One region of the Streptomyces sp. NPDC015220 genome, then DNA from elsewhere that is predicted to be linked to it. Evidence: riboswitches for the same ligand, from Rfam matches in the RefSeq annotation. Region 1 holds a riboswitch; each other region holds the start of a gene.
What was found. Region 1 has a riboswitch for cyclic di-AMP ahead of ACF061_RS08580 (transglycosylase SLT domain-containing protein). Riboswitches for the same ligand answer to the same signal wherever they lie in the genome.
Positions count from the first base shown of each region.

Region 2: it holds a riboswitch for cyclic di-AMP, as region 1 does, so the genes downstream of both, ACF061_RS26295 (M23 family metallopeptidase) here and ACF061_RS08580 (transglycosylase SLT domain-containing protein) in region 1, are expected to answer to the same signal.
Region 3: it holds a riboswitch for cyclic di-AMP, as region 1 does, so the genes downstream of both, ACF061_RS14810 (transglycosylase family protein) here and ACF061_RS08580 (transglycosylase SLT domain-containing protein) in region 1, are expected to answer to the same signal.

Region 1 covers NZ_JBIBUK010000002.1:819,476-822,641, forward strand. The annotation lists gene ACF061_RS08575 (polyprenyl synthetase family protein) at 1-942, opposite strand, end outside; cyclic di-AMP (ydaO/yuaA leader) riboswitch at 1,518-1,723, shown strand; gene ACF061_RS08580 (transglycosylase SLT domain-containing protein) at 1,728-2,207, shown strand; gene ACF061_RS08585 (HAD family hydrolase) at 2,268-3,074, opposite strand.
Region 2 covers NZ_JBIBUK010000015.1:87,613-90,778, reverse strand. The annotation lists gene ACF061_RS26305 (M16 family metallopeptidase) at 1-50, shown strand, start outside; gene ACF061_RS26300 (M16 family metallopeptidase) at 47-1,435, shown strand; cyclic di-AMP (ydaO/yuaA leader) riboswitch at 1,655-1,815, shown strand; gene ACF061_RS26295 (M23 family metallopeptidase) at 1,828-2,586, shown strand; gene ACF061_RS26290 (HPr family phosphocarrier protein) at 2,885-3,166, opposite strand.
Region 3 covers NZ_JBIBUK010000005.1:275,605-278,770, forward strand. The annotation lists gene ACF061_RS14805 (transglycosylase family protein) at 1-860, shown strand, start outside; cyclic di-AMP (ydaO/yuaA leader) riboswitch at 1,043-1,208, shown strand; gene ACF061_RS14810 (transglycosylase family protein) at 1,213-1,971, shown strand; gene eno (phosphopyruvate hydratase) at 2,313-3,166, shown strand, end outside.

The sequences.
Region 1 (3,166 bases):
CGGGGCCAGCGCGGCCCGCGCCTCCTCCGCGTAGCGCACGGTGTCCCGGCGGGCCTGCTCCAGGGCCGGGTGCGCGCGCAGCGCCGCCAGCGCCTGCGCGTGCCGCGCGTCGTCACTCAGGTCGGAGTCCAGCAGCTCGCACAGCGCGATGTCCTCGGCCAGCCCCAGCCGCGCCACGCGCTCGCGCAGCCGCAGCACGGGCAGCGTCGCGATGCCCTCGCGCAGATCGGTGCCCGGCGTCTTGCCGGACTCGTGCGAGTCGGAGGCGATGTCCAGCACGTCGTCCGCGAGCTGGAAGGCGACGCCGAGCCGCTCGCCGTACTGGGTCAGCACGTCCACGACCGTCTCGTCGGCCCCCGACATCATCGCCCCGAACCGGCACGAGACGGCCACCAGCGACCCCGTCTTGCCGCCCAGCACGTCCAGGTAGTGGTCGACCGGGTCCCGGCCGTCCTGCGGGCCCGCCGTCTCCAGGATCTGCCCGGTGACCAGGCGTTCGAACGCCAGGGCCTGCACCCGGACCGCCTCCGGTCCGAGGTCGGCGAGGATCTGGGAGGCGCGGGCGAACAGGAAGTCGCCGGTCAGGACCGCGACCGAGTTGCCCCATCGGGTGTTCGCGCTGGCCACCCCGCGGCGCACCGCGGCCTCGTCCATCACGTCGTCGTGGTAGAGCGTCGCCAGGTGGGTCAGCTCCACGACCACGGCCGACGGCACGATGCCCGGCGCGTACGGGTCGCCGAACTGCGCCGCGAGCATCACGAGCAGCGGCCGAAACCGCTTCCCGCCCGCCTTGACGAGGTGCTGCGCGGCCTCCGTGATGAACGGGACCTCGCTCTTGGTGGCTTCGAGCAACCCTTCCTCGACAGCCGTCAACCCGGCCTGGACATCGGCTTCGACAGCCTGGTCCCGCACGCTCAGCCCGAATGGCCCGACGACGGTCACGAGGGGTCTCCTGTCTGCTGGTGTCTGCTGGCGATTACACGGTTTGTCGATAGGTCGCTGCCATCACTCAAGTCAGCGTATCCGGTCAGGTTTCGATCACCGCTAGCGCCCACCGATACAGGGCGGGCGGTATCGGAGCTCACCCGATATGCCATCGATCACCACATATGCACAGATATTTATCGACTCACTCCTCCCTACCCACGGCCACTCCGCTCGCACACACGCCCACAGGTACAGGCGTACGACAGGGCCATGGCGTCACGCGAAGTGACGACCGCCACATCCGTTCGCCCCATAGTCCGATTTAACCCTATTGACATTGCAATTCCGGTTAGCCGTAATTGCTCCCGCTGTCAGCAAACCGTGAGTTGGGTCACGCCCCACCTCCGACCCCTCCCGTCTCGACCGCGACCTCTTTCCCGTTCCCCGCAAGCCAGTTGACACTTGGCGACTGCAAAGGATCAAGCATCCCAAAAGCCTCAGACCAAGGTCAACTAGGGCGATGTGTGAATTCGGCACTTGTCCGGGAGATGTGCTCTCGCATACGTTCCGGGCCGTCGGGCGGACGCCGAATCCTGCCGCCGCCCGGAATCCATCGACCCAGCACCACGGCAGGAGCGGGGGACCCAGGTAAGTCGCCGGGCCGGAGCGCCGTACGTCGTCCTACGTCGTACGCCGTGCCGGAACGGCTCGGGGTGAAGCCGTGCCCTTCGGGGCGCGGCCGGGCACCTCCCCGCCCGAACCCGACAGCTCACCTCGCAGGCGACGGAGAGGAATTACCCATGCCCGCAATCGGTCAGCGCCGTACCCGCACCGCCCGCATCCTCCGCACCCTCGCCGTGAGCGGCACGGGTGCCGCCGTCCTCGCCGTCCCGCTCATCGGCGCCACCAGCGCCTCCGCGGCGCCCGCGACCACCACGGCCGTGAGCTCGGCCGCCTACTCGAACAACCTCGACGGCTGGATCCGGGAATCTCTCGCGATCATGGCTCAGAAGGGCATCCCGGGCAGCTACAACGGCATCTACCGCAACGTGATCCGCGAGTCGTCCGGCAACCCGAAGGCCATCAACCTCTGGGACTCCAACGCGGCCAAGGGCATCCCGTCCAAGGGCCTGCTGCAGGTCATCCAGCCGACCTTCAACACCTACCACGTGTCCGGCACGTCGCTCGACATCTACGACCCGGTCGCGAACATCACGGCCGCGTGCAACTACGCGGCGGCCCGGTACGGCTCGATCGACAACGTCAACAGCGCGTACTGACGGACGGGCCCCGGCCGACGAGGCCGGCCCGGATCGGACCTGACCGGGGCCTGACCGGCCTTAAGGAAACAAACGTTCGAGGACGACGGCGATGCCGTCGTCCTCGTTCGACATGGTGACCTCGTCGGCCACCGCCTTGAGTTCGGGGTGGGCGTTGGCCATGGCGACACCCCGGGCGGCCCACTGGAACATGGGGATGTCGTTCGGCATGTCGCCGAAGGCGAGGGCGCTCGCCCGGTCCAGCCCCAGTCGCTCGGCGGCCAGCGCGAGGCCGGTGGCCTTGGTGATGCCGCAGGGCTGGAGCTCGACGGTCCCCGGGCCCGACATGGTGACCGTGGCCAGGGAACCGACCGCGCCGCGGGCCGCCTCGGCCAACTCGTCGTCGGACAGCGACGGATGGCGCAGCAGCACCTTGCTGATGGGCGCGCGCCACAGGTCGTCGCGCCGCTCGACCCGTGCGGCGGGCAGGGTCGGGTGCGGCATCCGGTACCCCGGCTCGATGAGCGTGAGCCCGTCCACCCCGTCCTGGTCGACCGCGGCGTACACCTCCCCCACCTCGGCCTCGATCTTGCCGAGCGCGGTCTCGGCCGTCTCCCGGTCCAGGGTGACCGACCACAGCAGCCGGTCCGCCCCGGCGTCGTAGAGCTGGGCGCCCTGACCGCACACCGCGAGCCCCGTGGTGCCCAGGGCCGCCAGCAGCGGCCGCACCCTCGGCGCCGGCCGCCCCGTCACGACCAGGTGCCGGACACCGGCCGTCGCCACCCGCGCGAGCGCGGCGAGGGACCGCTCGGACACGGTGTCGTCGCCGCGCAGCAGCGTTCCGTCCAGGTCAGTGGCGATGAGGGCATATGCGAGGGGAGCGGCCATGCCCAGAGAATACGGACCCGTCGCACCGTCGGACCCTCGGGAACCGGACGACGACGGAGAGCACAGCCGCCCCTGCCGTCTTCCCCAACTCC
Region 2 (3,166 bases), on a different contig from region 1:
AGGACGCGGACGCCGCGGCCACCGACGACACCGAGGAGACGGCGAAGTGACCGAGCTGGCCACCATGGACTTCCACCCCCAGCCCCGGGCGGGCGAGGCCAAGCCCTGGGCCTTCCCGGCGCCCGAGCGCGGCACGCTGGACAACGGCCTGACGGTGCTGCGCTGCCACCGCCCCGGCCAGCAGGTCGTCGCCGTCGAGGTGCTGCTGGACGCGCCCCTGGACGCCGAGCCGGCCGGCCTGGACGGCGTGGCCACGATCATGGCGCGGGCCTTCTCCGAGGGCACCGACAAGCACTCCGCCGAGGAGTACGCCGCCGAGCTGGAGCGTGCGGGCGCCACCCTCGACGCGCACGCCGACCACCCCGGCGTACGGCTGAGCCTTGAGGTGCCGGCCTCCCGCCTGGCCAAGGGACTCGCCCTGCTGTCCGACGCCCTCAGGGCGCCCGCGTTCGCGGAGTCCGAGGTCGAGCGGCTGGTGCGCAACAGGCTCGACGAGATCCCGCACGAGCTGGCCAACCCCTCCCGCCGCGCCGCCAAGGAGCTCTCCAAGGAGCTGTTCCCGGCCACCGCGCGCATGTCGCGGCCGCGCCAGGGCACCGAGGAGACCGTCCGGAACATCGACTCGGCGGCCGTACGCACCTTCTACGACCGGTACGTCCGCCCCGCCACGGCCACCGCCGTGGTCGTCGGCGACCTCACCGGCACCGATCTCGACGAACTGCTCGGCGAGACCCTGGGCGCCTGGACCGGCTCGCCGGCCAAGCCGCGGCCCGTCCCGCCGGTCACCGCCGACGACACCGGCCGGGTGGTCGTCGTGGACCGCCCGGGCGCCGTCCAGACCCAGCTCCTCATCGGCCGGGTCGGCCCGGACCGGCACGACCGGGTCTGGCCCGCGCAGGTGCTCGGCACCTACTGCCTGGGCGGCACCCTCACCTCCCGCCTGGACCGCGTCCTGCGCGAGGAGAAGGGCTACACCTACGGCGTGCGGTCGTTCGGCCAGGTGCTGCGCTCGGCCCCCGACGGCTCGGGCGCCGCGATGCTCGCGATCAGCGGCTCGGTCGACACGCCGAACACCGGCCCGGCCCTGGAGGACCTGTTCACGGTGCTGCGCAAGCTCGCCGCCGGGGGCCTCACCGACGCCGAGCGGGACGTCGCCGTGCAGAACCTCGTCGGTGTGGCGCCGCTCAAGTACGAGACCGCGGCCGCCGTGGCGAGCACGCTGGCCGACCAGGTCGAGCAGCACCTGCCCGACGACTACCAGGCGACGCTCTATCAGCAGCTCGCCGCGACCGGCACGGTGGAGGCCACCGCGGCCGTCGTCAACGCCTTCCCGGTGGACCGCCTGGTGACCGTCCTCGTCGGCGACGCGGCGCAGATCAAGGAGCCCGTCGAAGCCCTGGGCATCGGTCAGGTCACGGTCGTCGCAGCGGAGTAGCGGCGCCCGCCGGCCGCTCGTGACGGCGGCGGGCGGTGCGTACGGGGCCCTGGTGACCGAAGCGTCACCAGGGCCCCGTGATGTCCGGATTGCGGGAGAGGCTGCCCGTCTGACCTGTGGCCTGCGCTACAAAAACCCCGATTCGTTTGGGAATTGAAAGCGGCCCCGTCTAGCGTCAGTGCGGCTGTCCGTCAGGCAGTGCGCCGCACCCGCGGCACCGGACAGTCATCGCCGAGTCCCCGTACGGCGCGAGCCAGGGGAGCCGGGGACCCATCCAGTCCCTGGGGTGAATCGGACGCCCGCGCGCAGCGGGGCGCCCGTAGGAGACCTTCCTGCTCCGAACCCGTCAGCTAACCCGGTAGGCGAGAGGGAAGGAAAGGACCCACGTCTGCATGGCGTTCACCCGCGCCACCGGGAAGCACCGCCGTCCTGGCCGGATGCACCGCACCACCGCCCGCGCGGCGGGCGTCGCGGCCCTCACCACGACCGGCGTCATCGGCACCCTCGCCGCCGCCCCGGCGCTCGCCGCCGACGCTCCCGCTCCCGAGGACACCGGCCTCACCCCGGTCATCAGCATCGGCGACACGGTCGCCGCGAAGATCGACGCCCAGGCCGCCGCCCAGCAGCACGCCGCCGAGCGGAAGCAGGCCGAGGAGGCCGCCCGCAAGAGGGCCGCCGAGCTGGCGAAGAAGGAGCGCGAGGCCAAGGAGCGCGCCGCCCGCGAGGCCGAGCGCAAGCGCCTCAACGCCTTCGTGTCGCCGATCGCCGGCTCCTACGTCTCCACCGGCTACCAGAGCGGCGGTTCCCTGTGGTCCTCCGGCTCCCACACCGGGGTCGACTTCCACGCCATGACCGGCACCAGCGTCCACGCGGTCGGCGTCGGCACCGTCGTGGAGACCGGCTGGGGCGGGGCGTACGGCAACCAGATCGTGATCAGGATGGCCGACGGCATGTACACCCAGTACGGCCACCTGTCCTCCATCGGGGTCTCGGTGGGCCAGCAGGTCGCCGCGGGCCAGCAGATCGGCCTGTCCGGCGCGACCGGCCACGTCACCGGGCCGCACCTGCACTTCGAGGCGCGCACCACCCCGGACTACGGCTCGGACATCGACCCCGTGGCCTATCTCCGCAAGCACGGCGTGGACGTCTGACCGGCGCCCTCGAAGCCCGCTCCCGAGCTCCCCGAACGCCCTCGACGGCCCCGGCCCCGCGCCGGGGCCGTCGTCGTTCACGAGGCCGCCGGCGCCGCGGGCCGCGCCCGAGCCCGTGACGCGGACGCCGAAGCCGCGCCCCCCGGAAAAGGGTGACGCGGCTCCTGAGCGCTATCGGCTCCAACCGTCCGGGCCCCGCCGCCCCGCGCGGTCCGGCGGGTTCCGCCGTCCCGCTCGATCGGTCCGGCCCCACGACCTCGCCCCGGAACAGACCGTCCCGGAGCGCGGTCCGTTCGGATCAGACCGTCTCGGGAAGCTCCTCGAGTCCCTCGGCGACCAGCTTGGCCAGCCGGTCGAGGGCGGCCTCGGCGCCCTCGGCGTCGGAGGCCAGGACGATCTCCTCGCCGCCCTGCGCGCCGAGACCGAGGACGGCCAGCATGGAGGCCGCGTTGACGGGGGCGCCGTCGGCCTTGGCGATCGTCACGGGGACGCCGGAGGCCGCGGTGGCCCGGACGAAGATGGAGGCGGGGCGGGCGTGGAGGCCCTCGGCCCAGCCGACGTTGACGCGGCGCTCAGCCAT
Region 3 (3,166 bases), on a different contig from region 1:
CCAGCCGGTCCCAGCAGATAGCCGTGGCCGAGAAGATCCTCGCCGACCGGGGCGCCGGCGCCTGGCACACCTGCGGGCTGCTGTCCGGGCTCACCAAGAGCTCCGGGGCCGCGAAGGTCGACACGGGCGTGGGGGGCGACTCGGTCCCCTCGTCCTCGAAGAAGGCGGGCGGCAACGGCTCGGCCAAGTCGTCGGGTTCGACCGACTCGTCCGATGCCTCGGGTACCTCGGATGCCTCCGATTCGTCCGACGACGGTACTGACCCCGGCCAGTCCGACTCGCCCGGGGGGACGTCCGACCCGGCCGATCCCTCCGGTTCCCCGGCCGGCGCCTCCGACGCGCCCCGCGCCTCCAAGTCGCCCGGTTCCGCGAACCGGTCGGACGGTTCCACCGCCGCGGAGCCCTCCACCGCGCCCTCCTCGCCGGCCAAGGGCGGCGAGACGGTCGGGTCGGACGCGTCCCACGGGACCGGAACGACCGGCACCTCCCCCTCACGGAGCGCGGGGTCCGGCGGTCAGGACGACTACGACCGCTCGGACAACTCCGTCCAGAGCGTCGGCTCTTCGGCCCTCGTGGACACCGGGGCGCTGGGCGGCGGCCGGCACCGCGGCGGCAGCGCCGCCGAGACCCCGGCGGACAGCCGTACGACCGCAGCCGGCGGCCGGCACGCCTCGCGCGGCGACGCCGCCTCCTACACGGTCCGCTCCGGCGACTCCCTCGCCTCCATCGCCGACTCCCTTGACGTGAGCGGCGGGTGGCACGCGCTCTACGACGCGAACAAGAGCGCCGTCGGTGCCGACCCGAACCACATCGTGGCCGGTCAGAGCCTGGATGTCCCTACCGAAAACGCCCATAAGTAGAGGGAGTTCGCGCCATACTTCGCACAGAATGCCCCATTCGGTGAAAGTGTGGGATGAGTCTCAGAAGCCCTGATCGTCTTTGAATTTCCGTCGATCACCTGCCTACGGTCGTGACCGCTCGCCACCGCGAGCCCCGGCTGCCGCAACGCCGAATCCTGCCAGCGGCCGCACGGGAACAGTCGTCGCGTCACGCGCCGTAGGCAGGAGCGGGGGACCCAAGGTAGTTGCCGCGCCGGGAAGTTCACCGGAGCGGCTGGGGGTGAAGCCGTACCTCCCCAAAGGTACGGCCGGGCAACTCAACCGGCCCGAACCCGACAGCTCACCTCGCAGGCGTCGGTGAGGGGATCCATCCATGCTGTTTTCCAGCAAGGGCAAGCACCGTCGTCCCTCCAAGGCCACCCGCGCCATCGCGCTCGCCGGTGTCACCGGCGCCGCCGTCGCCGCTCCGCTGATGGCCGCCGGCAACGCCTCCGCCGCCACCGCCTCCGAGTGGGACGCGGTCGCCCAGTGCGAGTCCGGCGGCAACTGGTCCATCAACACCGGCAACGGCTTCTACGGCGGCCTGCAGTTCACCAACTCCACCTGGGCCGCCTACGGGGGCACCGCCTACGCCTCGCGCGCCGACCTGGCCTCCAAGTCGCAGCAGATCGCCGTCGCGGAGAAGGTCCTGGCGGGTCAGGGCAAGGGCGCCTGGCCGGTCTGCGGCAAGGGCCTGTCCGGCGCCGGGTACACCGGCGGCTCGAGCTCGTCCTCGTCTTCGTCCTCCTCCTCGTCTTCGTCCTCCTCCTCCTCCTCCTCGTCTTCGTCCTCCTCTTCCTCGTCGAGCGGTGGCTCCGGCAGCTCCAAGAGCACCACCACCCGCTCCACCGAGCGGCAGGCCGCCAACCGCTCCATGACGCGTCCGGCCCCCAGGAAGACCGTCACCACCCCGACCGGCAAGAAGGTCAAGAAGGGCGACGGCGAGTACAAGGTGGTCGCCGGCGACACCCTCAGCTCCATCGCCACGGCCCACCACGTCCAGGGCGGCTGGGAGAAGCTGTTCCGGCTGAACAAGGACATCGTCGAGGACGCCAACCTCATCTACCCGGGCCAGCAGCTGCACCTGAAGTGACAGCGGGCCGACGGCCGGACCGGACGACGGCCGGCCGGCGGCCGGGCCACGGGCCCCGCCAGGCGCGGCCCCCGTCATGGGGGCCGCGTGAGGACCGCCCCCCGTCCCCACGGGCTCCCCGCCCCGGTGCGTGTTCCCCCGTACGCACCGGGGCGGGGCTTTTTTCATCTCCTGTTCCCGGCCCCGCCACCGGCCCCTTTGTTCCGGTAGGAAACAATGTGTACCGTCACCCTGTCCACGGGACGGTCGGTCGGCCGGTCGGCGCCCCGGGACGGTTAGGCTCTAGTCGCAAGGCTCACACGCCCCGCACTTCAAGCGTCACATCCAAGAAGGAGATGCTCGTGCCGTCCATCGACGTCGTCGTAGCCCGGGAAATCCTGGACTCCCGAGGCAACCCCACGGTCGAGGTCGAGGTCGGCCTCGACGACGGCAGCACGGGTCGTGCCGCCGTTCCCTCCGGCGCCTCCACCGGCGCCTTCGAGGCCATCGAGCTCCGCGACGGCGACCCCAACCGCTACCAGGGCAAGGGCGTCGAGAAGGCCGTCCTCGCCGTGATCGAGCAGATCGGCCCGGAGCTGGTCGGCTACGACGCCACCGAGCAGCGCCTCATCGACCAGGCCATGTTCGACCTGGACGCCACCGACAACAAGGGCTCGCTGGGCGCCAACGCCATCCTCGGCGTCTCCCTCGCCGTCGCCCACGCCGCCTCCGAGGCGTCCGACCTCCCCCTCTTCCGCTACCTGGGCGGCCCGAACGCGCACCTGCTGCCGGTGCCGATGATGAACATCCTGAACGGCGGCTCGCACGCCGACTCCAACGTGGACATCCAGGAGTTCATGATCGCCCCGATCGGCGCGGAGTCCTTCTCCGAGGCGCTGCGCTGGGGCACCGAGGTCTACCACACCCTCAAGAAGGTCCTGAAGAACAAGGGCCTGGCCACCGGCCTCGGCGACGAGGGCGGCTTCGCCCCGAACCTCGGCTCCAACCGCGAGGCCCTCGACCTCATCCTCGAGGCGATCAAGGAGGCCGGCTACACCCCCGGCGAGCAGATCGCCCTCGCCCTCGACGTCGCCGCCTCCGAGTTCTACAAGGACGGCTCCTACCTCTTCGAGGGCAAGGAGCGCTCGGCCGCCGAGATGACCGAGTACTACGCCGACCTCGTCGACGCCTACCCGCTGGTCTCCATCGAGGACCC